Regions from separate parts of the Dellaglioa sp. BT-FLS60 genome, predicted to be linked through region 2. Evidence: riboswitches for the same ligand, from Rfam matches in the RefSeq annotation. Region 2 holds a riboswitch; the other holds the start of a gene.

Region 1 (16,928 bases), on a different contig from region 2:
TATTAATACGGTTCATCATGCGGATCAATTAGGTGAATCGTTGAATCAGGCTGATTTAGCAACTAGTTTTCAACAAAGTGTTGTTGATGTCCTTGCTGAAAAAACAATTCGTGCTTGTCATGAATATGATATTAAACAATTAATTCTTGCTGGTGGTGTGGCAGCTAATAAAGGGCTACGCGCTAGACTTGAATCTGATATGAAAAAATTGAATGGTGTTGAATTTGTTAAAGCACCTATCAATTTATGTGGCGATAATGCTGCAATGATTGGTGCGGCTGGCTACGTTGAATTTCTTAAAGGTCAACGTGCTGGATTGGATTTGAATGCTGATCCTAGTTTGGAATTTGATTGGATTGCTTAGTAAGACTAAAAGACGCCTAACTCATTGAAGTTAGGCGTCTTTTTAATCAATCTTTTTAAGATAATGGTTTGGTAAAATAAGTTGTGTTAAGTAAATGAATAAGCCTAGTCCAAATAAAATAATCACAGTTGTGCCTAAGCTAAAGTCCAATTGTTGTAATGGGTAGTAGGCAAAAATTCCGATGACCCACCAAATAAGATTCAACCAGTAAGGTAATGTCTTTTTCGTAACGAAGTAAGTGACAAAGACAATCGTATAGAGTGGCGTGAATACTGATGCGATGAAATATAAAAAGGTTTGATAACGATCGATAGGAACTAACCACGCAATCAGTAAGCCCATAATGACAATCAGGATACTCATTAATTTGACCCTTTTAATGGGATGTATATTTTGAATATTAATGGTTGCTGATAGGACATCTAAAAAAGTTGTTGTGACAGTTGAAAAGATGATGATAAATAAAGCAATAATACCTAAACCTGAAGTTGCTAAAAATGATGTGAAGTCAGTAAAGCCAGTTCTAGTGGTTAAAAATAATCCGATTGTAAACATGATTAAGCTACCAGCGAAGTAGCCCAATGAACTAATTGAAGACAATGCAATTGGATATTTGGTTGCTTTTGTATAATCGCCAATTAAAGGTAACCAAGATAATGCCATTGTGATATTTAATTCAACAGCGGATCCAAATGTCATTTGACCAAGATGAGATGAAGTTGAAACGGGTGTTTTAAAAATTAAAAAGAGCATAACGGCCGCACCTATGACTAGCAAGCTAACAACAATTAAATTGATGCGATATAAGTTGCTTTTACCAACTAATAGCCAAATGATGATGCCAATAGCCATGATGAGTCCCATGATAATTGTATTTTTAAAACTGAATAGCGCATTTGAAACGCCATTCATAGCTGAAATGGCGTTCACAATCATGACAGCTGTCCAACCGATTAATTGAACGAGATTAATCAGTGAGAATAAGAGAACACCTGTCGATCCAAAAGCAATTTTTGTTGATTGGATAGCTGTTTGATGTCTTTTCGCACCAATGTAGCCAGCAGGTAATAAGAAGAGACCACAACCGATTAAATGACCTATTAGGATGGCCCAAAATCCATTTAAGAAACCAAGTGGCGCTAATAACATACCAGTCATAATTTCAGCAATTGAAATGGCAGCGCCTAACCAAATTAAAAATTGACTCCGTAATTCTTTAGGTTCCGACATCCTAATTGGCCTCCAATTTGAAATAATGATTGATGGATTGGACCGTTTTTTCAATGTCCTGACTTTGCGCAATTAAAGAGATGACGGCAACGCCTGAAACGGCTGATTCAGCTAGTTCGGCTAAATGAGTTTCTGAAATACCACCAATGGCGACAATTGGGTGACGACTGGCGGTTACTAATTGCTTTAGGTTAGAAATTCCGAGCGGTGCATCAGCATCTGCTTTTGAATGGGTTGGGAAAATGGGCCCACTACCAATATAAGCAACAGCTGGTAATTGATTTGCACGTTCTACTTGTTCGAGCGTATGACAAGAAAGGCCAATGGCTAATTTACCCATTGCTAGTTCAATAACGTCTTGAATTACTTGATCACTTTGCCCAACATGAATGCCATCGGCTTGGATTTCAAGTGCTAGTGGGAGATCGTCATCAATAAAAAAGGGGACCTTGTAGTCTGCACATAGTTGCTGACAGTTAAGTGCAAGTGCCTTTTTTTGTGCTTTATTTAAAGGATTCAAAGGATTTTTTTCTCTAAATTGAAAACAAGAAATCCCAGCTTGTAAGGCTTTTTCCAGAGTGGGTAATAATTGGTTCTTGGCAACGTCCTGCGTGCCAGCGATAAAGTAACTGGCTAACCATGATCGATTAAAGTTTTGCATGTTGTTCCTCCTCACGATAGGCCCAATGATTTAATGGTCCATGTCCATGCCCGACAATAATGCCATTTTTAATGGCGGCTTCAACATACTTTTTAGCAGTTATAATCGCCGCATCGATAGGTTGCCCTTTTGCTAATTCCGCTGCAATACAGGCTGAGAGGGTATCACCCGTTCCGTGAGTACGAATTGTAGCCACGCGGTCAGAGGTCATCCAGAATGAATGACCATTTTCTAGTAAGACAAAGTCACTTGCTGTATTTTCAGAATTTTGATGGCCGCCTTTAATGATGACATTTTTGGCACCTAATGCGCTTATTTTTTGACTAGCCGCAATCATGTCTTTTTTAGAGTTAATAGTGAAACCAGTAATGACTTCAGCTTCAGGAATATTGGGTGTGACTACGGTCGCTAAGGGAATTAATTTTTCTTTGATGGTGGCCACTGCATCTTTAGTAAGCAGTGTTGCACCACCTTTGGCAACCATAACAGGGTCAACTATTAAGGGGCCAAAGTCATATTTTTTGAGATTTTCAACGACAATCTCAACGTGTTCTGAATCAGCAAGCATCCCCGTTTTACATGCTTTAATAGCTAAATCAGCTGCAATTGAATTAAATTGTTCATTAATAATTTGAGCCGGTAAGGGGAAACTGTCTTGCACACCTAACGTATTTTGGGCAGTAATGGCAACGAGAACGGTTGCGGTATAGACGTGGCGTTCCTGTATCGTTTTTAAATCAGCCTGCATGCCAGCACCACCACTGCTGTCAGATCCGGCAATCGAAAGAACTTGTGGGAAATTAGCCATTTTATTCAGTCCCCCATAGCAATTTGTTCAGCGATTTCTTTTGGCGTTATCAAATGTAATTTATCTAATAAATTAACAATGAAACTACCAGGTTGTTCAGCGTCTAATTCTTGCGCAACAAGTTCGCCAGTTATTGCAAAAACAAGGCAGGCCATTCTAGCTGCTTCAAAGTAATCTTCTTTAGAAACGGCCGCAAATGCAGCGATTAGACTTGAAAGCATATCACCTGAACCCACGTGAATTTGGAAAAGGGATGTGCCATGTGTCACTGTTGCTGCACGGACACCATCAGAAATATAATCAGTTGGACCACTTAAAACAACCGTACAATTATAACGTTGGGCTGCAATTTTTGCGACTTCTGCTAGATTGGCAGAGCCATCACCTGCGTCAATGCCTTTAGCCTGCCATTCAATTCCAGCTAATGCTGCAATCTCACCCGCATTACCTCGAATGAAATCAAATTTAAAACGAGTTAGTAAGTCTGTAATTACTTTTTGACGATAAGGCATTGCAACAGCAACGGGATCCATGACGAGAGGAACCCCTAATTCATTGGCGGTTTGACTAATTTTTTCAATATAAGGCAATTCAGTACTTCTGAATGATCCCATATTAATTGTGGCGCCGGAAGAAATTTGTAACATCTCTTTGGTTTCTTCAATTGCACTAGGCATAATAGGTGAGGCGCCAATTGCGTTAAGGCCGTTAGCGACGTCTTGTACCGTGATGTAATTTGAAAGGTTAAAAATGACTGGGTTTTCTGCGCGGATCTTATCGAGTAATTCTAGTTTCATAGTTTCTCCTCTTAAGCACACAAAAACCCCACTCTTTGACAAAAAAATCGTAGAGTAGGGTCCTTCTTCACACTTTCCTACGCAAGTTTTGACTTACAGGTTCGAAGGGATTAAGTTGTAAAAACTTATCTCAGTTCTTCTAAAGAACACCCCTAGTGTACTTATATTTAATTTTTAGGTTACTAATAGAGAATAGGCTTTCATTATTGTTATGTCAACAGAAAATAAAAAAAGAAACTAACTTATTCCAGAGCTAAGCTAGCTTCTTCCCAGTCATTTTCTGTTGTTTCAATTGCTGTTTGAACTGTTTGTAATTCTGTTTGAAGTTCTTGGAGTTTGTCAGCATCACTGAAAATATCAGGCTGTGACATTTTTTCTTCAAGTTCTGTTTTATGTGTTTCTAAAGTACTTAGTTCAGTTTCTAAACGTTCAATTTTACGAGTTAATTTGCGTTGTTCTTTTTGGGTTTCTTTGTTTTGTTGATAGTTAGTTGCTGGTTTAACATCAGGAGCTGTTGGATTAGAAGCAGTTTCAAGGGCCTCTTTTTCAGCTTCAATAGCTTCTAGTTCTTCTTTTTTATCAACATAGTAATCGTAATCACCCATGTAGTAAGTAGAACCTTCTTTTGAAACTTCAATAATACTTTCTGCAACTTTATTAATAAAGTAACGGTCATGGGAAACGAGTAAGACTGTACCGTCAAAGTTAGAAATGGCTTTTTCAAGAACTTCTTTACTATCAATATCCAAATGGTTAGTGGGTTCATCAAAGATTAAAAAGTTATCTTTATCCATAGCCAGCTTAGTTAAAGCCAGCCGTGCTTTTTCGCCACCACTTAAATTTGAAACACGTTTCAAAACATCGTCACCTGAAAATAGAAAGCTACCTAATAATGAGCGTATGTCTGTTTCAGGTGTTGTTGGATGATCATTCCAGAGTTCATCTAGAACGGTATTTTTATCTGTTAATTGATTTTGTTCCTGATCATAATAACCGATATGGACATTGGCACCGAAGAAAGCTTCACCTCGAATGAAGGGAATCTGACCTAAGACACTTTTAAGCAAGGTTGATTTACCAACACCGTTCGGACCGACAATTGCTTGCACTTGATGTTTATGTAAATCGATTGAGACGGGTTCAGATAAAACGGTATTGTCGTACCCAACAGCTGCATTAGCAACCGTTAGAACGATATTGCCACTTTCATCGGCTGCTTTAAAACTAAAACGGGGTGCTTTTTCGTCACCATCTGGGCGATCAACTTTGTCCATTTTTTCAAGTTGTTTACGCCGACTTTGTGCTCGTTTGGTTGTTGATGCACGAACGATATTTTTATTAACAAAATCTTCAAGTTTTTCAATTCTATCTTGTTGTTTTTCAAAAACTTTCCATTCTTGTTTTAAGTTAGCTTCTTTTTTGACAATAAATTGAGAATAATTACCATTATAGTGGGTTGTTTCATGATGACTCATATCGTAAACTTCTGTGACGATTTTATCCAAGAAGTAACGATCATGAGAGACAATTAAGAGGGCTCCCGTATAAGTTTTCAAATAACCTTCTAACCATGTTAAGGTTTCAATATCTAAATGGTTAGTCGGTTCATCTAAAATCAATAAATCACGTTTTTCTAAAAGTAATTTAGCTAATGCTAAGCGTGTTTTTTGACCCCCAGAAAGAGTTCTGATATCACGATCAAAATCTTCTTCATAAAATCTAAAGCCATGTAAGACGGAACGAATTTCTGATTCGTAACCATAACCATTTTTTTCACTAAAATCATGTGACAGTTGATCATAAGTTGATAATAGTTTGTCGAATTTTTCAGAATCTTCTGCATTTTTTGGGTCAGCAATTTGGGCTTCTAATGCATGAATTTGCGTTTCCATTTTCTTGAGATAATCAAAGACATGACTCATTTCTTCCCAGATTGAACGTTCGGAAGAAACAATGGTTGTTTGTGCTAAGTAGCCAATAGTCATCCCTTTATGTTTAATGATTTGACCGGCATCAGTGGCTTCTTGATCAATGATCATTTTAATTAATGTTGATTTACCGGCACCATTTCGGCCAACTAAGGCAATTCTGGCATCGTCTTTAATATCCATATTAACATTTTCGAATAGAACGTCAGCACCGAAATAGCGGGCTGCTTGTTGGACTTGTAACAGGATCAAAACGAATCCCACCTTTCTTTTTTAAAGTGATACTTGAATGATTAATACGAAACTGTTCATGAGAATGTGTGCAATCATTGACGTTTTAATACTACCAGTTCGTTTATAAAGGTAACAAAAAAGTAAACCAATTAAAAAGTAGATGGCTAGATGTCCATCATTGTGCGCTAGACTGAATAGTAAACTGGAAATAATTGCGGCGAACATTGGTGGTATAAAACTGGCTAAGTTACCGAAGAAAACTTTTCTGAAAACAAGTTCTTCCATAATAGGGGCGCCAAATGAGATTGCCAACATATAATAGGGATATTTTGTAACAATCGTCATGATTTCACTTGTATTCTGTGAAGGCACAGTCGTTTTTAAAAGTGAGTAATAAATCGTTTGAATAACGGACTGAATAATTAACGTTAAAATGAATCCGAGAAATCCCCACAAAATAATTTGTGTCCAATTAGAATGACCACTAATTGAATTTTTAGTACTGAAGTAATAATTTAGCCAAACTAAGAGGATCGCACCTAAGGCATAGTCAGCTGTCATAGCCGGATAGATAATCGATTTTAGAGAAAATAGTTGATTCAGAACCGTTGGTAGAACGAAGATGACGAGATAGCCTAATAAAATGGCAATTGAATTTTTACTAGTTGATTTTGACATGAAAACTCCTTTAAATATAATTAGTTAGTCGTGCATTATTTTGTCGAACAAATTCGTATGATAAGTATAGCATAATTGGTCGGATAACGAATTTAATTCATATGAAAACTTCTATCAAATAAGAGCTGAAATACTTGCAATTGTCCGTAAAATTGATTATAGTTAATTTTGTGATTAGCACTTAGGAAGATAGAGTGCTAAATAATAGTGTTGGAGGGATAGAACGTGTTAAAACCATTAGCAGATCGAGTTATTTTAGAAGTAACTAAAGAAGAAGAAACAACGGTAGGTGGTATTGTCTTGGCAAGTAATGTACAAGAAAAACCACAAACAGGTAAAGTTATTGCGGTGGGTGATGGCCGTACAATGGATAATGGTGAGAAGATTGCCGTTACTGTCAACGTCGGACAAACCGTTTTATTTGATAAATATGCCGGATCAGAAGTTTCATTTGAAGGTAAAGACTACTTGATTGTGCACGAAAAAGATATCGTCGCAACTGTAGATTAAGTTAAATTTTAAATTTAAAGATGAGGTGGATTAATTATGTCAAAGGAATTAAAATTTTCTGAAGATGCTCGTTCAGCAATGCTTAGAGGTGTTGACCAATTAGCCAATACGGTTAAATCAACTTTAGGACCAAAAGGCCGTAATGTTGTTTTGGAAGAATCATATGGCTCACCAACAATTACAAATGATGGTGTGACAATTGCTCGCGCTATTGAATTAGAAGATCATTTTGAAAATATGGGTGCTAAATTAGTGTCAGAAGTTGCTTCAAAAACCAACGATATTGCTGGGGATGGGACAACAACTGCAACTGTTTTAACACAAGCTATCGTGACTGAAGGTATGAAAAATGTGACGGCTGGTGCTAACCCTGTTGGTATTCGTCGTGGGATTGAAGCTGCTACAAAAGCTGCAGTTGCTGAATTACATGAATTATCACACAAAGTTGAAACAAAAGAAGACATCGCGCAAATCGCTTCTGTTTCTTCAGCTAATGATGAGATTGGTGCTTTGATTGCTGACGCTATGGAAAAAGTCGGTAATGATGGCGTGATTACAATTGAAGAATCAAAAAGTATTGATACCTCATTAGATGTTGTTGAAGGGATGCAATTTGATCGTGGTTACTTGTCACAATACATGGTAACTGATAACGATAAAATGGAAGCTAACTTAGAAACACCATATATCTTGGTGACTGATAAGAAAATTTCTAACATTCAAGAAGTATTACCTTTATTACAATCTATTGTTGAACAAGGTCGTCCATTATTAATCATTGCTGATGATGTTGATGGCGAAGCTTTACCAACCTTAGTCTTGAATAAAATTCGTGGGACATTCAACGTTGTTGCTGTTAAGGCACCTGGATTTGGTGATCGTCGTAAAGCAATGCTTGAAGATATCGCTATTGTAACGGGTGCTACAGTGATTACTGATGAACTTGGCTTACAATTGAAAGATACAACCATTGAACAATTAGGTTCAGCTGGTAAAGTCAATATCACAAAAGAAAACACAGTGATTGTTGAAGGTTCTGGTGATAAAGCTAAAATTACAGAACGTGTTGGTTTGATTAAAAAACAAATCGATGAAACAACTTCTGAATTTGATCGCGAAAAATTACAAGAACGTTTGGCTAAATTATCTGGTGGGGTTGCTGTCATCAAAGTCGGTGCTGCAACTGAAACAGAATTAAAAGAACGTAAATACCGCATTGAAGATGCTTTGAATGCCACACGTGCCGCAGTTGAAGAAGGTTTCGTTGCCGGTGGTGGGACAGCATTCGTTAACGTTATTGGAAAAGTTGCTGCACTCGAAGCAACTGGTGATGAATTAACGGGTATCAAGATTGTGCAACGTGCTTTGGAAGAACCTGTACGTCAAATCGCTAAAAATGCGGGTCTTGAAGGTTCCGTTATTGTTGAAAAATTAAAATCAGAAAAAATAGGTATTGGTTTCAATGCCGCAACTAATGAATGGCAAGATATGATTGAAGCTGGAATTGTTGATCCAACTAAAGTGACTCGTTCAGCATTGCAAAATGCAGCCAGTGTTTCTGCTTTATTGTTAACAACTGAAGCAGTTGTTGCCGACAAACCGGAACCAGAATCTGCAGCTGACCCACAACAAATGCCTGGTGGCATGGGCGGTATGATGTAACCCAAGTTTCATAAAATAATAAAATTTAAAGAGTTATCACTCTGCGCTAATTGCGAGTGGTAACTCTTTTTTTGTGGGGAATAAAGTTCATTTATGGTGTTGTATATTTAAATATAAACGGGTAAAATAGAGTGAATTCGGTGGATAGGAATTAGTGAATAAAATAACTATTCGGTAAGATGAACGTACCGTCAGGGCAACGTTTATGAATAATTTTTTTAAATTTAGAACATAAGGGGTAAAGATGAAATGTGGCGTTATTTAAAGAGATTGTTAATTGGGAAACCATTGAAATCTTCTGAAGAGGGAAATCAGCAATTATCAAAGTTTAAGGCATTAGCTCTTTTATCATCAGATGCATTGTCATCTGTGGCGTACGGGACTGAACAAATTGTGACCGTTTTGGTTGGCTTTTCTGCGATGGCAATTTGGTACTCATTACCGATTGCGTTATTAGTTTTAATTTTATTGGCATCAATTACCATTTCTTACCGTCAAATTATCCATGCTTATCCTAAAGGTGGGGGCGCTTATGTCGTCTCAAGCAAAAATTTAGGTAAAAAAGCAGGTTTAATTTCCGGTGGCTCACTTTTAATTGATTATATGCTAACTGTTGCGGTTAGTGTATCCGCAGGGACTGAAGCGCTAATTTCTGCGGTGCCATCATTGTATGGGCATCAAGTGGTTATTTCAGTGATTATTATTATTTTAGTTATGGCAATGAATTTACGTGGGTTACGTGAATCTGCTTCATTCTTAACGGTACCTGTTTATCTGTTCGTTGTGATGATTATTTTAATGTTACTTGTTGGTGGTTATAATATTATGACTGGTCAAGTGCCTTATCATGCAACAGCTGCTGTTGGGACTGCCGTTCCTGGTATCACAATGGCCTTACTTTTAAAAGCATTCTCATCAGGGTCATCTTCATTAACTGGTGTCGAAGCGATTAGTAATGCAGTGCCTTTCTTCAAAAAACCACATGCTAAAAATGCAGCGGCTACTTTAACCATTATGGCAACTCTTTTAGCTGTCTTCTTTGGTGGTATTACACTATTAAACTACTGGTATGGGATTGTACCTACTGAAAAAGTAACGGTTCTTTCTCAAATTGCACAGACAACATTTGGACAAGGTATTTTATATTATATTTTCCAATTTTCAACCGTGTTAATTTTGGTATTAGCTGCGAATACTGGATTCTCAGCTTTCCCAATTTTGGCCTTTAATTTAGCTAAAGATAAATTTATGCCCCATTTATATATGGATAAAGGTGATCGTTTAGGTTACTCTAACGGAATTATCACGTTGGCAGCTGGTTCAATTATTTTAACGTTCATTTTTAATGGGTCAACAGCCTTATTAATTCCGTTATATGCGGTGGGTGTGTTTATTCCATTTACGTTGTCTCAAACAGGGATGATTGTAAAATGGTATCATGAACGTCCAAAAGGCTGGTTGATGAAGGCCTTCTATAACTTCTTAGGTGCTTTTATTTCACTAAGTATTTTATTGATTCTCTTTAGATACCGTCTATCAACTGTATGGCCATTCTTTGTGATTATGCCAGTTATGTACGGGATATTCTATAAAATTAATGATCATTATAATAAAGTTGCCGAACAATTACGATTGACAGAGGAAGCAGAAATTCACGATTACGATGGTTCTACGGTTATTGTGTTAGTAAGTTCTGTGACCCATGTGACAACTGGTGCCATCAATTATGCGCGTTCGATTGGTGACTATGTGATTGCAATGCATGTGTCTTTCGATACAAATCCTGAAAAAGAACATGAAACGGAACGTGAATTTAAAGAGCGTTTCCCTGGTGTCCGTTTTGTTGATTTGCATTCGTCATACCGATCAATTGCGTCACCCGTTGTGAAATTTACAGATGTGATTGCTAAGAATGCTGCTGCTCGTAATTTTACGACAACAGTTTTAGTGCCACAATTTGTACCAAGAAAACCATGGCAAAATATTTTGCATAACCAAACAAGTTTAAGATTAAGATCAGTTTTAAACTCTCGTGAAAATATTATTGTTGCAACATTTAACTATCATTTGAAAAAATAATGACTAAAAAACATCAATTAATTTTAATTGATGTTTTTTTGAATTTATTTAACAACGTGGTATAGTTATAAAGATATTACTAGACAATACTATAAGGAGAGATACTATCATGTTTCCAATTATCGTAGCATTTTTCGCAACAGCGCTTATCTCCGCGTTGTTAACGCCAGTGGTTAGATTTTTTTCACTTAAAATTGGGGCAGTTGATGTTCCCAATAAGCGACGAGTAAATAAAGTTGCAATGCCCACAATGGGTGGTTTAGCTATTTTTATCGCCTTTAGTTTTACGAACTTTTTTGTTTTACGAAATCAATATCCCATTAAAATGTTAGTGACGTTATTTATTGCTGAATTGGTAATTATTGTCACAGGGGTCTTAGATGATAAATTTGAATTAAATCCACGTCAAAAGATGTTTGGTATTACAGTTGCCGCCTTGATTGTGTATTTTTTCTCAAATATGCGAATGACAACATTGACGATTCCTTATTTTGGGATTGTTAATCTGGGGTGGTTGAGTTTGCCTATTACGGTTATTTGGATTTTGGCTATTACAAATGCAATTAATTTAATTGATGGGTTAGATGGACTGGCCACAGGGGTTTCAATTATAGCCTTATTTACAAGTGGGTTAGTGGGCTATTTCTTTTTAGTTAATACAAATAGTTACATTGCTATCATGATGTTTACGTTGGTTGCCGCTTTGATTGGATTTTTACCGTATAATTTTTTCCCGGCTAGAATCTATTTAGGGGATACGGGTGCGTTATTTATTGGATTTATGATATCAGTTTTTTCATTATCTGGGTTAAAAAATGCTACTTTCATCTCAATTATTGTCCCGGTCCTGATACTAGGGGTTCCCATTACAGATACAGTTTACGCCATGTTACGTCGGATTTTAAATAAAAAACCAATTTCTCAAGCAGATAAACATCATTTACATCATCGCTTGATGCAAATGGGATTAACGCATCGTCAGACGGTGTTGGTTATTTATGGGCTTGCGTTAATTTTTTCGTTTATCTCATTACTTTACCCCATTTCATCAATTTGGGGGTCAATATTAATGTCAATTGCGACCTTAATTGGATTGGAGCTATTCGTCGAATCTATTGGATTAGTTGGTTCCAAACGAAAGCCGTTATTAAATTGGATTAAAAAAATTGTTAAAACAATGACTTCAAAAAAATAACTAGTAAAAAGGATGTCCAATTAGGGGCATCCTTTTTTAGTTGGCTGGAATTTCATGGTATAAATCTTGACCTAATTTAAAGGTAATCTGATTACTGAGTAGGTTAATTAGTTGGTCTTGTAGAGTGTTCAGCGCCTTTTTATCGACTGCTAAAGTAAATTCAACAGTTTCAAGATAAGTACTTTGTTGAATGATAATGTTATTTTTCTCAAGATAGTTTTCAAATTTTCCAACATTAGAGTAAGCAATTTGACAAAGGAGTTCCGTTTGTAAAACACGTTTAACGATGCCAATTTGTTCAATTGCTTGTGAAGTAGCATTACTGTAAGCCCGAATTAAGCCACCAGCACCTAATTTTATCCCACCAAATTTCCGACTGACAACGATACAGGTATTTTTAAGATGATTGGTCTTAATAACTTCTAGAATTGGTGTTCCGGCTGTTCCAGAGGGCTCGCCGTCATCACTTTGACGTTGAATTTCGGACTCAAGGCCAAAAGTGTACGCAAAACAGTGATGTCTGGCCTTAGGTTCTAATTTCTTAACTGATTCAATGAAAGCCACGGCTTCATTTTCAGTTGTAATTCTGGTAATCCGACAAATAAAAGCAGATTTTTTTTCAATTAATGTGGCTGAACCAGATTCTTTGATGGTTAAATAATTTTTTGACATTATTATGATTCCTTTGCGTATTTAAATTTGTGAAGGGATTGAAGCGCATGTTAATGGCAGATTTTTATGGTCGCCTAGTCACCAATTCGGAAATTGACGATGACAGCAATTTAGAAGGAATAACAGCATATCCAGGCATTTTCACTGAGAATAACCAAATAATTTGTCAAAGATGCCACTCAAAACTGAATTTGGTGACAGATCGATTACAAGGTGATCAGTATTATTGTCCCTATTGTCTGATATTAGGTCGTATCTCAACGGCAACGACACTTTATACTATACCTGAACCTAACTTGTTTTCAACTCATAAGAAACGACCCTTGACGTGGAAAGGGCAATTAACGGCTAGCCAAGAAATTTGTGCTAACGAAGTGAAACAAGTTTTTGAAAACCCAGGGGCACGACATTTACTATGGGCAGTGACGGGTGCTGGTAAAACGGAAATGTTGTTTCCGGGTATCGAGGCTGCGTTAATGAATAATAAGCGTGTTTGTCTGGCATCACCACGTGTTGACGTGTGTATTGAGCTATTCCCGCGCTTACAAGCTGCATTTAAAGATATTGCTATTTGTTTATTACACGGGAAATCAACGGAGCCTTACCATTATACGCAGCTTGTCATTTGTACAACACACCAATTATTACGATTCCATAAGGCGTTTGATGTCATGATAGTTGATGAAGTAGATGCGTTTCCTTATGCACAAAATGACTTATTATTACGGGCAACGAAACAAGCCACTAAACTAAAAGGCGCAAGTTTATTTTTAACCGCAACGCCCAGTGAGTCACTCTTGAAAGAAGTTCGGTTAAAACAATTAACCGTGAGTTATTTACCCATGCGATTCCATGGGCACTTATTACCTGAAATTAAAATAAAGTTTGAAAAATCATGGAAAAAGCAACTTAAAAAGGGGCGTTTGCCAAGAAAACTGACAGTTAAAATGACGCAATGGATGCAGCGAGATGATCCGTTTCTCATTTTTGTGCCAAAAATTTGGCTGTTGGAACCCGTTTTTGATGCATTTAAAAAGAAGTTTCCTAATTTAAAAGGGGCAACGGTTTATTCTGAAGATCCAGATAGACTAGAAAAAGTTAAGGCCATCAGATCAGGCGAGTTACGGTATTTAATTACAACAACAATCTTGGAGCGGGGTGTGACCTTTGCTAACTTGGATGTATTTGTGTTAGGTGCTGATGACAAAACCTTTTCAACAGCAGCGTTAGTTCAGATAGCAGGTAGGGTTGGACGCAATGGTAATCGACCGTTTGGCGATGTTATTTTTTTATGTTGCCATTACACAGTCACGATTAAGAAAGCAGTTGGACAAATAAAAACGATGAATGGGAAAGCTAGGAAATTAAATAGATGAAAAACTGTAAAATCTGTCAAAATGTGTTCAGTCAGAAATTAACGTTAGCCTTTCTTGTGTCACTGAAACCTTATGAAAAGCAATTAATTTGTAGTGAATGCCAGACACGATTACAGTTAATTGATGGCAAAACGGCTTGTAAAGGGTGTGGCCGAGAGCAAACCACATCAGAACTTTGTGTGGATTGTAAAAAATGGCAACTTATTTATCCTGGTTTGAAATTTCAAAATCAAGCTTTATATGTTTACAATGATTTCATGAAGGCATTTATGCAAAATTATAAATTTAATGGTGATTATCGTCTCAGGACTGTTTTTCAAACCGCATTGAAAAAGAAATTAGCAACCATTGATTTTGATTATCTTATTGTGATACCAGTGGATTCTGGCACATTAAATAAGCGGGGATTTAATCAGGTTTGCGGGCTGTTAGCTATTGAGCATAGTCACTTTTTGGAACGAAATGATACGGTAAAAGAAAGACAGTCACATAAAAATAGAAAGCAACGGCTTGAATTAGTACAGCCTTTTGCGCTTAGTTCAAATTGTCCAGATTTGTCAGATAAAGTTGTATTGGTAGTTGATGACATTTATACGACCGGTCGAACGTTATTTTATGCAATTGCCTTGTTGGCGCCAAATGCTAAATGCGTTAAAAGTCTGACACTTGCAAGATAGAAGGTAACGCTTTATTTAAAATTAATTATGATAAAAATATGAAAAAGCTAAATGAAAGCTGTTAACGATTACAATGGCGTATTAAGTAGATTTATTGAGGAATATTATTTGTATATTTAGTCATATTCGCTTATAATTAGATTAAGCGGTAAGGGTCATAAATTTAAGTAAAATTTTAGATCTTGCTATAGATTGAAGGGAGAGTTTATTATGTTAAAATACAATATTCGCGGTGAAAATGTTGAAGTTACAGATGTTACTAGAGATTACGTTGAAAAGAAATTATTTAAATTAGAAAAATATTTTACTGATACATCTAATTCAACGGCACATGTCAATTTAAAAGTCTATTCAGACAAATCAGCCAAAGTGGAAGTCACTGTACCAATGCCTTCTCTCGTCCTTCGAGCTGAAGAAACATCACAAGATTTATTATCAAGTGTTGATCTTGTGACTGATAAACTAGAACGTCAAATTCGTAAATATAAAACTAAAATTGATCGTCAATCAAGAGGCAAAGGGATTAAAGATATTGAAATTCGTAATGAAATTTCTGATGAAGAATCTGACTCTAATGACGACGAAGTAAGCATGTTTGATGTTGTTCGTACAAAACATGTTTCTTTGAAACCAATGAGTAGTGAAGAAGCTATTTTACAAATGGATATGTTGAGCCATAATTTCTTTATTTATGAAGATGCTGACACAGAAGGTACTAATATTGTTTACAAACGAAAAGATGGTCGCTACGGTTTAATTGAAGCGGAAGATTAAGATTTTTAAGGAAAGCCTTTTGGGTAGTTCGCCTGCTCAGGGCTTTTTTGTGATTTTTGGTTTAAAATTTGTTGATTTAGTGATATTATGAAAAATAATATTATAATTAAAAATAATTTAACAAATGTGTTCGTATAAGGGGAAAGCTAAATGGCAAATGTATTAAGACAATGGGTTGAAAGTGATACCCGCGAATTACGTAAACTGGGTAAAATAGCCGATACTATTGAAAATATGGCCGATGAAATGGCCGCATTATCTGATGATGAACTGAAAGCTAAAACACCTGCTTTTAAAGCAAGATATAAAGAAGGAGAAACACTTGATGACCTTTTGCCTGAAGCATTTGCAGTTGTACGTGAAGCTGCAAAACGTGTATTAGGCTTATATCCATTCCGTGTTCAAATGATTGGTGGAATGGTTTTAAATGATGGTAATATTGCAGAAATGAAAACTGGTGAAGGTAAAACTTTGACAGCTACTATGCCTGTGTATTTAAATGCAATTTCTGGCTTGGGCGTTCATGTTGTTACTGTTAATGAGTACTTATCAAGTCGTGATGCAACCGAGATGGGTGAATTATACTCATGGTTGGATTTAACTGTTGGGTTGAATATTAACTCAAAAACAGCTGAAGAAAAACGTGAAGCTTATGCTGCTGATATCACTTATTCAACAAATAGTGAATTAGGTTTCGATTATTTGCGTGATAACATGGTTGTTTACCGTGAAGATATGGTACAACGACCTTTGAACTACGTTATTGTCGATGAAGTTGATTCAATTTTGATTGATGAAGCTAGAACACCCTTGATTATTTCTGGTCAAGCTGAAAAAACAACGGCTATGTATGTTCGTGCCGATCGTTTTGCTAAAACATTGACTGAAGAAGAGGATTACAAAATTGATCTTGAATCAAAATCAATTTCTTTAACCGAAGAAGGTATTCGTAAAGGTGAAAAATATTTTGGTTTAGATAATTTATTTGATACAGATAACACCATTTTGACTCACCATTTGGATAATGCATTACGCGCTAACTTTGTAATGTTGCGTGATAAAGATTATGTTGTGCAAGATAATGAAGTTATGATTGTTGATCAATTTACGGGTCGTATTATGGAAGGCCGTCGTTATTCTGATGGTGTTCATCAAGCAATTGAAGCGAAAGAACATGTTGAAATTGAAGATGAAACAAAAACAATGGCTAACATTACGTATCAAAATTTCTTTAGAATGTACAAGAAATTGTCTGGTATGACAGGTACTGCTAAAACTGAAGA
Region 2 (16,928 bases):
CTAAATTAACGTTGGAAATATTTTTTTGGACGATTATTGGTTCAATTCCGCTTGGTTTAATTGTTGGGTTAGGTTTGATTTCAAAAATAAAACCAATTAAATATTTTTTGAATTTTTATGTTTGGTTAATGCGAGGAACGCCATTATTACTACAATTAATTTTTGTCTTTTACGGGTTGCCTACGTTACAACAATTTCATATTCATATCGTATTTGGTCGATATGACGCTGCATTATTCGCATTTATTTTAAATTATGGTGCTTACTTCGCTGAAATTTTCAGAGGGGGATTGCAATCAATTCCTAAGGGACAATATGAGAGTGCAAAAGTTCTACGTCTCTCATATTGGCAAACAATTCGCACAATTGTGGTTCCACAAGTCTTTAAAATTGTTTTACCATCAATTGGGAATGAAATTATTAATTTAGTGAAAGATTCGAGTTTGGTTTATGTTATTGGACTAGGTGATTTATTGAGAGCGGGGAATGTTGCGACAAGTCGAGATGTGACACTTGTACCGTTACTTATGGTTGGAGCAATCTATCTGTTATTAACAGCTATCTTCACACTTATCTTAAAGAAAATTGAAAAACATTATAGTTATTACAAATAAGGAGTGATTCTATGCTAGAACTAAAAAATCTGACAAAGTATTATGGAAAACGATTGATTTTAGATGATATTAATTTAACAGTTAATGATGGCGAAATTGTGAGTATCGTTGGGCCATCAGGTGGTGGTAAAACGACATTATTACGATGTATTAGTGGGTTAGAATCAATCGATTCTGGAGAAATTTTGATTGATGCGTCACCATTTGATCCGTACCGTAATAATACTAATGAAAGTGTTATAGGGGTTGTTTTCCAAGAATTTCAACTGTTTCCACATCTTTCAGTGCTAGATAATATAACATTAGCACCGAAAATGGTTTTAAAGACTCATAAAGTGCAAGCTGAAGAAGAGGCACAAAAATTATTGGATCGGTTGTCACTAGGAAACAAGGGACAACTGTATCCTTATCAACTTTCAGGTGGACAGAAACAACGAGTTGCCATTGCACGCGCATTAGCAATGAAACCCAAAATTCTATGTTATGATGAGCCAACTTCGGCACTAGATCCAGCGCTACGCCAAGAAGTAGAAGATATGATATTATCATTGAAAGCTGATGGGATGACTCAGATTGTGGTTACACATGATGTGCCATTTGCTGAAAATATTGCGGATAAATTGTTAAAAGTAAAACCGCTTGAAGATTAGAGGATAACAAATGACTCAATTAATGAAAAAAATTATTTTTCTTATGCTATTCATGTTACTCTTTGTGGGATTAGCAGGCTGTAGTAAAGCTGGAACAAAAAATAATAACCAAACAATGAATACAACTGATAGTTGGAAAGCAATTCAAAAAAAAGGGACCGTCGTTATTGGAATTGATGACAGCTTTGTGCCGATGACCTTTAGACAAAAAGATGGCAAATTAGTGGGATATGATGTTGATTTAGCTAAAAAAGTCTTTAAAAAATATGGACTCAAAGTTGATTTTCAAACGATTGATTGGTCTATGAAAGAAACGGAACTAAAAAATGGCACAATTGATTTAATCTGGAATGGGTACACAAAAACGACGGCACGTGCTAAAACGGTTGCGTTTAGTCGAACTTATTTAACTAATAAACAAGTATTAGTGACAAAAAAAGCCAGCAAAATTACATCATTTGCTAAAATGCAGCATAAAATATTGGGTGTTCAAAGTGGATCTGCTGGATTTGATAGTTTAAATTTGCATCCGCGTATTTTAAAAGATACAATTCAAAATAAGGAACCTGTTCAATATGATTCATTTGATAATGCATTTATTGATTTGAACGCTGACCGTATTCAAGGCCTTTTAATTGATGATGTTTACGCGAGCTATTTTATTAAACATCAAGCAGACTCAGATGCATATAATGTGATTGATGGCAAATTCAAAACTGAAGATTTTGCTGTTGGTATGAGAAAATCGGATAAAACAATGCGATTAAAGATTAATACAGCAATCACTGACCTACAAAAAAAGGGTCAACTAGAAAAAATAAATCAAAAATGGTTTGGTAAGAACACAACTGTTCAGAATAATTAATTTCGGAGGAACCAGATGACATATGTAAATATTGCCGTATTACTTGTTTTTGTATTGAACTCACTAGCTGCAATCGTGACCGTTTTTAGAGAAAAACGAGATATTGCTGCAACTTGGGCATGGCTACTGGTGTTGACAATTATTCCTATCTTCGGCTTTTTAATTTATCTTTTCGTGGGAAAGAAAATTTCTAAAGAAAAGATATTTGATATTAAAACCCAAGGTCATATGGGTGTTGATCAGTTAGTCGATAGGCAAAAGCAAGAATGGGCTAGAGGAGAACTAACCACGAGTGGTAAATTTACCGATGATGTGAATGAAATTATGCACATGTTTTTAGAAATAGATAAATCAATTTTAACAAAAAAGAATGATGTTCGATTATTGACTAATGGTCATGATAAATTTGAAGCATTATTTAAAGATATTCGTGAAGCTAAACATCATATTCATGTTGAATATTACACCATTGAAGATGGTCGCATCGGGAATGAATTGTTAACATTACTTGAGGCTAAAGTTAGTGAAGGCCTTGAGGTTAGAGTTATTTATGATGCACTAGGGTCAAAAGGGACAACGAAAAAGTTTTTCAAACATTTTGAAGAACTAGGTGGGAAAGCAGAAGCCTTTTTTGGGTCGCGTTTTTCATTTTCAGATTTTCGATTGAACTTCAGAGATCATAGGAAAATTGTTGTCATCGACGGTAAGATTGGGTATATCGGTGGTTTTAATGTTGGTGATCAGTACTTAGGCGAGAGTGAAAAGTTTGGCAATTGGCGTGATACACATATGCGTATTTTTGGAAGCTCAGTTAACTCAATGCAAAGTCGATTCATTATGGATTGGAATGCAACTGCAAGAAACGACCAAATTAATTATCGCTCAATTTATTTTCCTAAAACGGAATCTAAGGGTAAAGTGAATATACAAATTGTATCCAGTGGACCTGATTCGGAAATTGAACAAATTAAAAAAGGTTATATTAAGTTAATTAATTCAGCTAAAAAATATATTTATATTCAAACACCATATTTAATTCCGGATGATTCCGTTATGGAAGCATTGGACATTGCCGTATCGTCTGGTGTTCAGGTTAGAATTATGGTGCCTTCGATGCCAGATCATGCATTTGTTTATCGTGCGACACAATATTACGCGAAAGATTTAACAAATATAGGCGCGGAAATATACCAATATAATAATGGGTTTTTGCATGCAAAAACGGTTGTAATTGATGATATGGTTGCTTCTGTAGGCTCGGCTAATTTTGATTTTAGAAGTTTTAAATTAAATTTTGAAGCCAATGCATTTATTTACGATGCAGATGTCGCTATTTTACTTAAAAATATTTTTGAAATTGATATGGAACAAAGTGATCTCTTGACGAAGAAGTATTTCAATGATCAATCTTATTGGTTGAAGTTTAAACAACAGTTCTCAAGACTACTTTCACCTATTTTATAATAATGAAAACGTTTGACATTTGTGGAGTTGTATGTGATATTATTAATTGGAGACCAACACAAAGGGGAGCCAGATATTTGGCTGAGAGTGAAGAAATTCAGACCCTTGGAACCTGTTTGTTAATGCAAACGTAGGAATTGTGTGTAGAAGATTAACACCTTCTTTGTGCTTGGTTTACTAAGTCAAAGGAGGTTTTTTTGTTGGAAAGAAAAAGATTATTAATTTTGCTAGAAGGGGTCATTATGGCTGCTTTAGCAATGGCGCTGTCGTTTGTACCTAATCCACCGAACATTGATATTGCACTGGGTATTTTACCTATTGTGGTGTACAGTTTAAGGCGTGGTTTGAAAATGGGGTTAATTATTGGATTATTATATGGGACTTTACCTATTTTAATCGGAACAGCTTATGTTTTAACACCCGTTCAGGCTATTTTAGAATATCCTGTTGCTAATTTTGTGTTAGGATTTGCTGGATTGTTCTCAACTCGCTTTTTGGGTCAATTACGGGCAAAAAATATGCGAGGTGCGTTACAAGCACTAACTTGTGCCATTTTATTGGCTGTCTTTTTAAAATATTTTGCTCATTTCGTGGCGGGCATTATTTTTTGGTCAAAATATGTACAGTGGGGATTGTCACCAGTTGTGTATTCAGTCGTTATTAATGGTGGAAGTATGATCGTTAACATGATTATTGCGATGTTAATTCTTAGTGTTATGCTTAAAAAAAGTCCAGGAATTTTTCTTGATAAATAATGATTAAAGTGAAAGACGGATACTATTATCCGTCTTTTTTTATACAATAAATGACTTGTTAACCGTAAATTTTAGACAAAAAAATTCACGACATATTTCAGCCGTGAATTTTCAATCGTTTTCATCTTATTAAGCAATTGACATAACTGCGGTTAAAACAACGCCACCGACTGTTACGAGAATCATTAACCACACGACAACCATCGTGATTTTTTGGAACGTAGATTTCTGTTTTTTCATGATTTACACAACCTCTCAAATCTAATAGTGTAACTATAACTTTTTTGATAGTCATATGTCAACTTAAAAATAGTCGTTTTTCTTTAAATAATAAGCGGTTAATAGGCAGATAATAAGGGTTATTAACTGTAACCACCAGAATGAAAATGAAATATTTGCACCAGGAAGTTTAACGTTCATGCCATACATCCCACCCATAATGGTTGGGATCGTTAATATAATTGTCATAGATGTTAAAACCTTCATAACAATATTCAGATTATTTGAGATAACAGATGACACCATTTCACCATAATTATCTAAAATTTTAGTTTGAATACTTGTCATGGTTTCAGCTTGTTGATTTTCAATTAGGACATCTGTAAGTAAATCATCCGTGGCTTTTTGTTTGAAATGTTCGTTTGAATCGGCCATTGATTTTAGGACGGGATTATTTTTTGTAAGTGCTGCGTCAAAATAAACTAAACTTTTTTGCATGGACATCATTTGATAATATTGTTCATTTTTGGTTGCTTTAGCAAGTGTTTTTTCGAGATTTTCAGTTTCTTGAATGATGTTATTTAGTGCAAATACAAAGTTTTGTGATAAATACCAAAGTAACTTTAAAGTGAATTGATCAGATGTCGTTGTTTTAATTTTGTGAATGGGACTATCTGAAATAAACTCATTGATAAAGTCGGGAACACTATTTGATATCGTAATGATAGCATCATCTGCTAAAACGATTGAAAAGGGAAATGTTTGATATTCTAAGTAGCCTAATGAATTTCGAACACGATGGGGATATTGCATTAGGACTAAGTCGGGAACAACGTTTTGAGATAATCCTTCAGTTCTTGAATTTTCTTGATCATCTAAAACCGCAGTGACATAATCTCTGGGCATGGCATGTTCGCTAACAAGTTCATCGATTTCGGCGTCAGAAGGGTTAGTGACATTAATCCAGCAAAGTTTGCTATATTCTTTTATTTTTTCAATTTTTCCTGATTCAGTTGATTTGTAATATTCTATCAATTATAAAGACTCCTTTATTCGTGATTCCAGTACTCAGTATACCAAATTTTTAAAGCTTTCGTTAATTCAGACATCTAGTTGTTAAGATTACCCCAAATACGCTATAATGAAAAGCATAACGATAACCTAAATTGAAATATATTGTAGAAACATCTATAATATAAGACATTGATTTTATGAAAATGAGGGATGAATATATGTGTGGATTTGCAGGCGTATTAAGTGACAGACATAAAAATACAGACAAAGATTATGACAAAATTGTTCATAATATGACAAAAATGATTGTCCATCGTGGACCTGATGATTCAGGCTATTTTAGTGACGATGATATTACAATGGGCTTTAGACGATTAAGTATTATTGATATAGAAGGTGGACACCAACCCCTTTCATATGAAAATGAACGTTATTGGTTAACATTCAATGGTGAAATCTATAATTATATTGAATTACGTGAAGCCTTAATTGCTGATGGCTATGAATTTAAAACAGATTCTGATTCAGAAGTTATTCTTGGTATGTATGCTAAATATGGGGCAGAAGCGGTTAAACAATTCCGTGGGATGTTTGGATTTGTTATTTGGGATACACAAGAAAAAACGTTTTTTGCAGCGCGTGATCAATTTGGGATTAAACCATTTTATTATGCGACAGCTGATGATAGCTTCTATTATGGCTCTGAAAGTAAGGCTATTTACAAAGTATTAAAAAATAAGACATTTGATAAAGATGCGCTTCAAGATTATATGACCTTTCAATTTGTACCAGAACCAGAAACGTTAACTAAAGAAATTGATATGTTACAACCAGGCCACTATTTAACTAAAAAAATGGGCGAAAAACCAGTTGTAACACAATACTTTTCTGCTGAATTTCATCCAGTAGTTCGGCCAGAAGAAACGTATATTAAACGGATTAAAGATGTTTTAATTGATTCTGTTGAAAAACATATGCGTGCTGATGTGCCAGTTGGGTCATTTTTATCAGGTGGGATTGATTCATCTATTATTGTTGCCATTGCTAAAGAATTGAATCCAAATTTGGAAACTATTTCAGTTGGATTTGAACGTGAAGGTTATAGTGAATTGGATGTTGCACAAGAAACTGCCGAGAAATTAGACGTTGCTAACTTTAGTTCTGTTATTACGCCTGAAGCGTTTATGAAGGCCTTTCCACATTTCATCTGGAATATGGATGATCCCTTGGCTGATCCGGCTGCTGTGCCTCAATATTTCCTTGCCAAAGAAGCTAGAACACGTGTGAAGGTTGCTTTGACAGGTGAAGGTGCCGATGAATTATTTGGTGGGTATACAATTTATCATGAACCAGAATCATTAAAAGGGTTTAAATATACAAAACCAATTAATGGTGCGTTGAACAAAATTGCCCAAATGATGCCCAAAGGAATGCGTGGACAAAGTTTCCTTCTTCGTGGGACAACACCAATGGAAGATCGCTATGTGGGTAATGCGTTTATCTTTAATGAAAAAGAAAAACAAGCCTTCTTTAAAGACTACAATAAAAGCCATCCTTTCCAAAGTATTACTGGCCAATATTATGATGCATCAAAAGATTACAATAAAATTGATCAAATGCAATTTATTGATATGCATACTTGGTTAAATGGTGATTTATTGCATAATGCTGATCGAACAACGATGGCACATAGTATTGAATTAAGAACGCCATTTTTGGATAAAGAAGTTTTTGCAGTTGCTTCAGAAGTACCTGCAGATTTAAGAATTGCACATGGTACAACGAAATATATTTTGCGTAAAGCGGCTGAAGGAATTGTTCCTGATCACGTTTTAAATCGTAAAAAATTGGGCTTCCCTGTGCCAATTCGTTTCTGGTTAAAAGAAGAAATGTATGATTGGGCTAAACAAATCATCAATGATTCTCAAACAGATGAATTTTTTAATAAACAATATTTCTTAGATTTATTGGATGAACATCGTGATGGCGTTCGGGATAATTCTAGAAAAATATGGACTGTTTTAACGTTTATGGTCTGGCATCGAATTTACGTTGAAAGTGATATGTTAGTAGATAGCGAAACAATGACAGAGAAAGCTAAATAATAAATAGTGGGAGTTCAAAATAATGACAATTATGGTTCAGAAATTTGGTGGCACCTCGGTTCAAGATGACGAGTCAAGGCGTGCTGCCTTGAAACACGTAAAGTATGCAGTCGATAAAGGGTACCAAGTAATTGTCGTTGTTTCTGCAATTGGGCGTCAAGGGGCTCCTTATGCAACCGATTCATTATTAGGACTTGTCGATGGCGAACAATCGCTACTTTCAAATAGAGAGCTTGATATGATTGTTTCTGTTGGTGAAACTATTTCTGCTGCAGTTTTTTCTGAATTGTTGAATAAAGAAGGTATTAAAGCAGCTGCTTTGACTGGACAAGATGCTGGTGTTGAGACAAATGATGACTTCCAGAATGCTAAAGTGATTAATATTAATACTGATTTAATTGATGCTGCATTCAACGATGCTGATGTTTTAGTTGTAACCGGATTTCAAGGGGCTACGAGCCAAGGTCAAACGACGACAATCGGACGTGGTGGAAGTGATACAACGGCAGCCTTACTTGGAGCAGCGTTAAATGCTGAACGTGTTGATATCTTTACTGACGTTTCAGGGATGATGACGGCTGATCCTAGATTAGTTTCAAAAGCTAAATTTCTTAAAACCGTTAGTTATGAAGAAGTGGCCAATATGGCTCATGAAGGCGCAAAGGTTATCCATCCGCGTGCCGTAGAAATTGCCCAACAAGCTCACGTGCCTGTTCGAATTCGGTCAACTTGGCAAGGACCTGAAGAAATGGGAACGCTTGTCACGGATCGTAATTTAGGCGTTAAACATTACCGAAGTGTAACCGGAATTGCTCATGTAACGGGGTTAACACAATTTACGATTGAAACAGCTAACCATACTGCTAAAGATGTTTTCAATTTAATGGCAGATAATAATTTGAGTGTTGATTTCATTAATATCTCACCTGGTAAAGTTGTTTTTAATTTATTTAGTGATGATGAAGCAAAAGCAAAACAATTATTAGCAGATGCTAAAATGTCTGTTTCAATCCTTAATAATTGTGCAAAAGTGTCAATCGTAGGTGCTGGTATGACAGGGACTCCTGGTGTCACATCAAAAATTGTGACAGTATTAGATGAACATCATATTAATATTCTTCAAACGACTGATAGTTATACGACAATTTGGATTTTGGTTCAACAAGACGATTTGAAAACTGCCGTTAATGCGTTACATGACGTCTTTTTAAACACGATCTAAAGGAGTACTTTATGAAACTCTTAACTTTTTTTGGAACTTGGTATGGGTCAATTATTTTAGTCGTTAGTTACCTTTTAATTTTATTGTTACTTAAACGTATCTTACGAAAGTATTGGCCTAAAAGGCTAAAAATTGTTGACTTCTTACCACCACTACTTCTCTTATTAACACATCTGTTATCAGTACAAGAATATAATTTATCACTTGTACCATTTGTCATACTGGCTTGGTGTCTAATTGGCATTGCTAGTGCATTGATGTTTGCGTATCGAGATGGGGAATTGATTTATGCCAAATTTTTCACAGTTATCTGGAAAATCACTGACATTTATATGATTCTTTGGTATCTTATTGTGTTAACGATGATTTTAATTTAATATTACTTGCCCCACCTTAATTATTTTAAATAAGATGTTTAAATCACTTAACCTAAAAGGGTTGAGTGATTTTTTTTATCTATAATACTTTGAAAATATAATGTTTTGAAATTAGGTGGTGGAATGTGGGGCATTGTGGTAAAATTTAAATAGTTACTACGAAGGGGGGCGTGCACAATGTTTATGGGTGAATTTAAACACACATTGGATGCCAAAGGCAGATTAATTATTCCAGCTAAGTTCCGTGAGGAATTAGGTGAAAAGTTTGTTGTTACGCGTGGTATGGATGGTTGTTTGTTTGGATACACACAAACTGAGTGGACGCTCCTAGAAGAAAAAATAAAAGCACTTCCTTTAACAAAAAAAGATGCCCGTGCTTTTGTGAGATTTTTGTATTCAGCAGCAACAGAATGCGAGTTCGATAAACAAGGTCGGATTAATATTCCCGTTCCTTTGAGGACCCATGCTAATTTAGAAAAGAAATGTGTCTTAGTTGGGGTTTCAAATCGCTTTGAAATATGGAGTGAGGAACGTTGGGCTAGTTTCTCAGAAAATGCAGCAGAAAACTTGGATGAAATTGCAGAAAATATGATTGATTTTGGTTTTTAAATAATGGTATGAAAGGAGACAAAAACTATGACGGCATTTGAACATGAAACGGTTCTCTTAAATGAAGCAGTTGATGGATTGGCAATCAATCCTGATGGTGTGTATGTTGATTGTACTTTGGGCGGTGGCGGACATAGTGCCTTAATATTGTCTCAACTAAGTCTGAACGGGCACTTATACGCTTTTGATCAGGATCAAACAGCTATTACATATAATGAAGAACATTTAAAAAAATACATAGAAAATGGGCAAGTTACGTTTATTAAACGTAACTTTAAAGACTTAAAGGTTGCCTTGTTAGAGCTTGGTGTGACAGAAGTTGATGGGGTGCTCTATGATTTGGGCGTATCATCACCACAGTTTGATGTGGCAGAACGAGGGTTTAGTTACCAACATGATGCACCGTTAGATATGCGCATGGATTTGAGTGCAGAATTAACTGCTAAAGAAATTGTAAATAATTGGACTTATCAAGAATTAATTAGAATATTTTTTAGATATGGTGAAGAAAAATTTGCCAAGTCAATTGCTCGTCAGATTGAAAGTGCTAGAGAAACTGAAGAAATTGTGACGACTAGTCAATTAGTTGAATTAATCAAACGAGGAATTCCAGCTCGTGCAAGACGAACAGGTGGGCATCCAGCAAAAAAAGTTTTCCAAGCTATTCGAATTGCAGTTAACGATGAATTAGGGGTTTTAGAAGATTCATTAGAACAAGCCATTGATTTGATTGATGTCACGGGGCAAGTTAGTGTCATTACATTTCAATCGTTAGAAGATAGATTGGTCAAAACCATGTTCAAAGAACGAACGAGCCTTCCAGAGTTACCACCAGGTTTACCGGTAATTCCAGATAATATTCAACCAGATTATGCATTAGTTAATAGAAAACCAATTTTACCATCAGAACTAGAGTTGCAGAACAACAGACGTGCACACTCGGCAAAATTAAGAATTATAAAACGACTGAAATAATGATTAATAAAGGGGTTACATCGCATGGCACAAAATAGTACAGCAAGACCAATACCAACAACGCCGTCAAAGAAGTACAGAGAAAGCCCAAGACAGCAACCAATACATAAAACACAAGTTGGAACACAGCGTGTGGCACTTTCTAAAATTGAAAAATCATTATTTGGTTTGATTGGTGTTATTTCTTTGATACTGATGATCACGCTAGTTTCAGCACAGGTAAAATTATCGAATAGTAGTCAGTTTTTACAAAATATCAATAGTGAAATAACAGCTATTCAAACTAAAAGTTCTGATTTAACACAAGAAGTGAACGAACTTGCTAGTAACAATCGACTAAATGGTATCGCAGATAAGAATGGTCTTAACTTAAGCGAGAGTAGAATAAGGAATGTAACGAAATGAATAATCAAAAACAACGAATGATAAATAACATGAAAAAGAAACGTAGAAACAGGCAAAGGTTTGGTGTGTTACTGATCCTGACTATTTTAGCGATTCTTTTGATGTTTATCATTCGTTTTTCTTATATTGTGATTGGTGGGAAAGTTTCAAATGTTAATTTAAGCAGTCAGACGCAACTACTTTATGAAAATAGTCGGATTGATAAGGCAAGTAGAGGGACCATTTATGATGATTCTAATCAGCCCATTGCCGAAGATACAACAAATTATTCTGTCTATGCGGTTCTTTCAAAAAAATATGTTGGTGCGAACAATAAAGCTTTGTATGTTACTGATAAGAATGAAGCTGCAAAAGTTATTAGTGATGCTATTGGGATGAAAGAAACTAAAGTTTACGATATTTTGAATGCAAAAAAGGGGATTTATCAAGTTGAATTTGGGAACGCTGGTAAAAACTTATCATTAGAAACAAAAAATAAAATAGAAGCAGCTGGGTTAAGTGGTATTTATTTCACTAAAACGCAGGCAAGATTATATCCTAACGGTGTATTTGCCTCTCATTTAATTGGTGTGACAAAAAGTACATCAAAAAAAGGTAACGCAACGTTATCTGGTGTGATGGGCTTAGAATCAGCATTTAACAAACAGTTGAGTGGAACAGATGGTTTGAAAAAGGTTCAAAAAGATAGTTATGGCTATCAATTACCGAATGCAAAGACAAAAACTAAACAAGTTAAAAATGGAAATAATATTTACACAACAATTGATACTAAGCTACAAACCTATCTTGAAACAACTTTGACACAGGTTCAAAAAAGTTATCAACCAAAATCAATGAACGTTGTGATTATGAATGCTAAAAATGGAAAAATTTTAGCAGCCTCGCAACGACCTACATTTAATGCGGATACCAAAAGTGGTATTTCAAAAATGTGGCGTGATTCATTAATTGAAGATAGCTATGAACCTGGGTCAACAATGAAAGTCTTTACGATGGCCGCTGCGATTGAGAATGGCGCATATAATGAAAATGCACTGTATAAATCTGGTGTTTTAAAAGTAGGGACTAAAACAGTTCCTGATTGGAACACATCAGGTTGGGGCTTGATCACATATCGAGAAGGTTTCGCTCGTTCAAGTAATGTCGGTATGGCTAAGTTAGAACAAGCAATGGGTCCTACAGCATGGCTTAAATATATTAAAAAATTTGGTTTTCTCAAAAGTACTAACTTCGGGTTACCAAATGAAGCAAGAGGAAGCATTGAATTCCAATATCCAATTGAACAAGCTGATACAGCGTTTGGACAAGGGATTAATGTAACAACGATGCAGATGATGCAAGGTTTTACGGCTTTTGCAAACAATGGTAAAATGGTGAAACCAACACTTGTGAATAAGATTGTTGATCCTAATACAGGGAAAACAACTTATAAATCTAAAAAAACGGATTTGGGACAAGTGATAAAAAAATCGACGTCTAAAGAAGTTTTAAGCATGATGCAAGATGTCGTCTATAAAGATTATGGAACGGGTAATGCCTTCAAACTGGATGGCTATAGAATTGCTGCCAAAACAGGGACAGCGCAAGTTGCCAATTCTGATGCCACAGGTTACCTAACAGGTGATGCAAATTATGTCTTTTCAGTTGTAGGGATGGCGCCGGCTAAGAATCCTAAATATATCATGTATGTGACAATGAAACAGCCACAGAATATGCAAGGGACAACAGGCAATGCAATTTTGGCACAAATTTTTAATCCATTGATGAAACGAACATTGGAAGAGGATAGTTCAACAGCTAAAGTATCATCTAAAACCAATGTAACAGTTTCAGACGTCAAGGGTAATAAGACGTCTTCAGCCAAATCAACATTGAATGAACAAAATTTGGATGTGGCAGTTATTGGAAATGGTAGAACAGTAGCCAAACAATATCCAGCTGCTGGTTCCACGGTATTATCAGGACGTAAAGTACTACTATTAACTGACGGTGAGAGAGTGATGCCTGAATTAACGGGTTGGTCGAAGAGTGATGCCGTTAATGCCGCAGAATTAATGGGCTTAAAATTAAAAACAACGGGTAGTGGCTATGTATCATCTCAAAGTATTAAAGCTAATACAGTTGTGAAAAAATCAGCAACAGTTAAACTAACGTTAAAATAAAAAAGGTGAATGGTAGATATGAAAGCAGATAAATTAATTCAAAGTTTAAAATTTAAGCAAGTATCGATGGCGATTGATCCCAAATTAGAGATTAAATTACTCACTCAGGATACAAGAGAAGTTGTTGAAGATAGTATCTTCGTTGCTGTAGAGGGCTATACGGTTGATGGCCATAATTTTGTCAGTCAAGCAGTTGAAAAGGGCGCGAAAATCATTATTGCCCGTAAACCAATTGATGTATCGGTTCCCGTTGTTTATGTGCAGGATACAAACCGTGCAATGGCAATTCTTGCTGATGTTTTTTATGGTGTTCCAAGTCAACAGATGAGGATGATTGGTGTTACCGGCACAAACGGTAAGACAACGGTCACTCATTTGATTGAACAAATTTATCGTGATTTAAACCAAAAAACGGGATTAATTGGGACAATGTATCGCAAAATAAATGACACAATTTATCCTTCGAATAATACAACACCTGATGTGATTACACTGCAACGGACTTTGGCAAAAATGAAACAAGAAGAAGTTGAGACGGTTGCAATGGAAGTTTCGTCACATGCATTGGTATTGGGACGTGTATGGGGCATTGATTTTGATATTGCTGTTTTTACTAATTTAACGCAGGATCATTTGGATTTTCATAAAACTATGGATAACTATGCGCATGCCAAAAGTATGTTATTCGCTCAGTTAGGTAATCATTACACAGCTTCTGGTGATGCAAAAGTAGCTGTTTTAAACTTTGATGACCCAGTTGCGCGAACATTTACGCAATTTACGTCTGCTCAGATTTTGTCATATGGGATTGAAAATGATGAAGCGATGATTCAAGCAAAAAATATTGAAATTAAAAGTCATGGAACTGAATTTGATTTGGTTCTTTTTGGCAAAGTGACTCATGTGACCATGCAATTAATCGGTTTGTTTAATGTGTATAATATGCTTGCTGCATTTAGTGCTGCCTATGCTGCAGGATTAAATGAAACACAAATTATTAAATCACTTGAAAAAGTGACAGGCGTTAAAGGCCGTTTCCAATTAGTTCCTTCTAAAACGGGTGTTAGTGTTATTGTTGATTATGCACATACACCAGATGGTTTATTAAATGTTTTAGAAACCATTCAAGACTTTGCTCAAAACAAAATTTATTGTATTGTTGGTTGCGGTGGTGATCGTGACAAGAACAAACGACCTAAAATGGCAAAAATTGCTGCAGATCATAGTGATTATCCCGTATTTACAATGGATAATCCCAGAACTGAAGATCCTAAACAAATTATGGCTGATATGTTGACGGGGATTCCAGAAAATCGTGCGACTGTTATAATGGACCGACATGAGGCAATTGCTGAAACAATCAAGAAAGCACAACCAGGTGATGTTGTTTTAATTGCCGGTAAAGGTCATGAAGATTATCAAATTCTTGGTCGAGAAAAAGTTCATTTTGACGATGTTGAAGAAGCAACGAAAGCACTAAATAAAAAATAACAATTAAGTGAGGATAAGACAATGACAAAACCAGAAATGATCATTCCATTGGTGAGTGGCTTTGCATTAACATTTATGTTTATGCCATTATTTATTGGCTACTTTAGAATGCGCAAACAAGGCCAAATGATTAGAGAAGAAGGACCAAAATGGCATGAAAAAAAGTCGGGGACACCGACTATGGGTGGCTTTGTCTTTAATATTGCCATTATTATTACAGCCATATGGACATCATTATGGGCTCATGCCATGACGCCATCAACAATGATTATGGTTTTCATCTTGTTTTTATATGCTGTACTAGGATTTTGGGATGATAGTATTAAATTATTCAAACGACAAAATGAAGGCTTAAAAGCTTGGCAAAAATTGTTAGGGCAAATCATTGGTGGCATCATTTTAACAGCTGTTTATATGCATGAAAAGTTACCTCTTTCAATTAATATTTGGGGATTCGGTGAAGTCTCAATTGGGATTCTCTATGCCATTTTTATTATTATTTGGTTAGTCGGTTTTTCTAATGCCGTTAATTTAACTGATGGCATTGATGGCTTAGTTTCCGGACAAGCAATTATTGCTTTCGGTGCATACGCTGTTATTGCACAAGCCCAGCATCAAGAAGATGTCCTTATTTTTTGTTTATCAGTCATTGGTGCTTTAATTGCGTTTATTTGGTTTAATCATAAACCGGCTAAAGTATTCATGGGAGACATGGGCTCGTTAGCATTAGGTGGCGCATTAGCGACTGTCTCAATTTTATTACATCAAGAATTATCGCTGATTTTCATTGGGATTATTTTCGTTTGCGAAACGGCAAGTGTTATTTTACAAGTGGCTTCGTTCAAATTAACCGGTAAACGTATCTTTAAAATGAGTCCAATTCATCATCACTTTGAAATGAGTGGTTGGAATGAATGGAAGATTGATATTGTCTTTTGGACGATTGGTTTAATTGCTGCAATTTTGACGTTAATAGTTATTTTATAAAGGGAGATTTAATTGGAATGAAGAAAATTACGAATTATCAAAATAAAAAAGTTCTAGTTGTCGGTTTAGCAAAGAGTGGGTTGAATGCTGCAAAATTATTAAAAGATTTAGGCGCATTCGTGACTGTGAACGATCATAAGAAGATTGATGACAATCCTGAAGCAAAGGAACTTTTAGCTGAAGGTATCAAAGTGATTACTGGTGGTCATCCACTCTCTTTACTAGATGAGGATTTTGAGTTAGTCGTAAAAAACCCTGGCATTCCATATACAAATCCATTGATTGCTAAAGCAATGGAAAAAGGATTACCCATCATTACGGAGCCAGAACTTGCTTACGAAATTTCAGAGGCACCAATGATTGGTGTTACGGGAACGAACGGTAAAACAACGACTACGACTTTAATCTCATTGATGTTGAATCAAGAGAGAAAACAAGGGCAGGCGTTCATGGCTGGTAATATTGGTATTCCATCTGTTTCTGTGGCAAGAAAAGCAACTAAAAATGATATTATTGTGACAGAATTATCGAGCTTTCAATTATGTGGTATTGATCAGTTAAAGCCTGAGATTGCAGTTATTACTAATATTTATGAAGCACATACTGATTATCATCAAACACGTGAAAACTATGTGAAAGCAAAAATGAGAATAACAGAAAATCAAGATTCAGATGATTTTCTTGTTGTTAACTGGGATTTGGAAGAACTTCATGAACTTGTTAAAGCAAGCCGTGCCCAAATTGTACCGTTTTCTAGATTAGACAAAATTGAAACAGGTGCTTACGTAAAGGATGACAATATTTATTATCAAGACGAATTAATTATGAAAACAGCTGATATTAATATTCCTGGTGAGCACAATATTGAAAATGCGCTTGCAGCTATTACGGTTGTTAAAATTAAAGGTGTAACAAACTCGGCTATTAAAGAAGTTCTATCAACATTTACGGGTGTGCGTCATCGGACACAGTTTGTTAGTGTCTGGCATAATCGTAAATTTTATAATGATTCAA

What was found. Region 2 has a riboswitch for thiamine pyrophosphate ahead of thiT (energy-coupled thiamine transporter ThiT). Riboswitches for the same ligand answer to the same signal wherever they lie in the genome.
Region 1: linked by a shared signal. The riboswitch ahead of thiM (hydroxyethylthiazole kinase) and the one ahead of thiT (energy-coupled thiamine transporter ThiT) in region 2 are both predicted to bind thiamine pyrophosphate.

Annotation. Positions count from the first base shown of each region.
Region 1 is NZ_JBSOLI010000029.1:7,783-24,710, reverse strand. Features, by position in the region: gene tsaD (tRNA (adenosine(37)-N6)-threonylcarbamoyltransferase complex transferase subunit TsaD) at 1-364, shown strand, start outside; gene cytX (putative hydroxymethylpyrimidine transporter CytX) at 407-1,594, opposite strand; gene thiE (thiamine phosphate synthase) at 1,596-2,255, opposite strand; gene thiD (bifunctional hydroxymethylpyrimidine kinase/phosphomethylpyrimidine kinase) at 2,242-3,063, opposite strand; gene thiM (hydroxyethylthiazole kinase) at 3,069-3,860, opposite strand; TPP riboswitch at 3,918-4,024, opposite strand; gene ACVQ8P_RS02165 (ABC-F family ATP-binding cassette domain-containing protein) at 4,103-6,040, opposite strand; gene ACVQ8P_RS02160 (lysostaphin resistance A-like protein) at 6,062-6,700, opposite strand; gene groES (co-chaperone GroES) at 6,926-7,210, shown strand; gene groL (chaperonin GroEL) at 7,247-8,872, shown strand; gene ACVQ8P_RS02145 (APC family permease) at 9,122-10,951, shown strand; gene ACVQ8P_RS02140 (glycosyltransferase family 4 protein) at 11,061-12,146, shown strand; gene ACVQ8P_RS02135 (YigZ family protein) at 12,183-12,818, opposite strand; gene ACVQ8P_RS02130 (DEAD/DEAH box helicase) at 12,866-14,194, shown strand; gene ACVQ8P_RS02125 (phosphoribosyltransferase family protein) at 14,191-14,871, shown strand; gene hpf (ribosome hibernation-promoting factor, HPF/YfiA family) at 15,082-15,645, shown strand; gene secA (preprotein translocase subunit SecA) at 15,796-16,928, shown strand, end outside.
Region 2 is NZ_JBSOLI010000030.1:78,575-95,502, forward strand. Features, by position in the region: gene ACVQ8P_RS02985 (amino acid ABC transporter permease) at 1-614, shown strand, start outside; gene ACVQ8P_RS02990 (amino acid ABC transporter ATP-binding protein) at 626-1,264, shown strand; gene ACVQ8P_RS02995 (amino acid ABC transporter substrate-binding protein) at 1,287-2,129, shown strand; gene cls (cardiolipin synthase) at 2,145-3,593, shown strand; TPP riboswitch at 3,646-3,747, shown strand; gene thiT (energy-coupled thiamine transporter ThiT) at 3,794-4,348, shown strand; gene ACVQ8P_RS03010 (DUF4044 domain-containing protein) at 4,478-4,588, opposite strand; gene ACVQ8P_RS03015 (magnesium transporter CorA family protein) at 4,652-5,602, opposite strand; gene asnB (asparagine synthase (glutamine-hydrolyzing)) at 5,800-7,686, shown strand; gene dapG (aspartate kinase) at 7,709-8,908, shown strand; gene ACVQ8P_RS03030 (DUF3397 family protein) at 8,920-9,285, shown strand; gene mraZ (division/cell wall cluster transcriptional repressor MraZ) at 9,463-9,894, shown strand; gene rsmH (16S rRNA (cytosine(1402)-N(4))-methyltransferase RsmH) at 9,922-10,869, shown strand; gene ftsL (cell division protein FtsL) at 10,894-11,274, shown strand; gene ACVQ8P_RS03050 (penicillin-binding transpeptidase domain-containing protein) at 11,271-13,436, shown strand; gene ACVQ8P_RS03055 (UDP-N-acetylmuramoyl-L-alanyl-D-glutamate--2,6-diaminopimelate ligase) at 13,455-14,927, shown strand; gene mraY (phospho-N-acetylmuramoyl-pentapeptide-transferase) at 14,949-15,914, shown strand; gene murD (UDP-N-acetylmuramoyl-L-alanine--D-glutamate ligase) at 15,932-16,928, shown strand, end outside.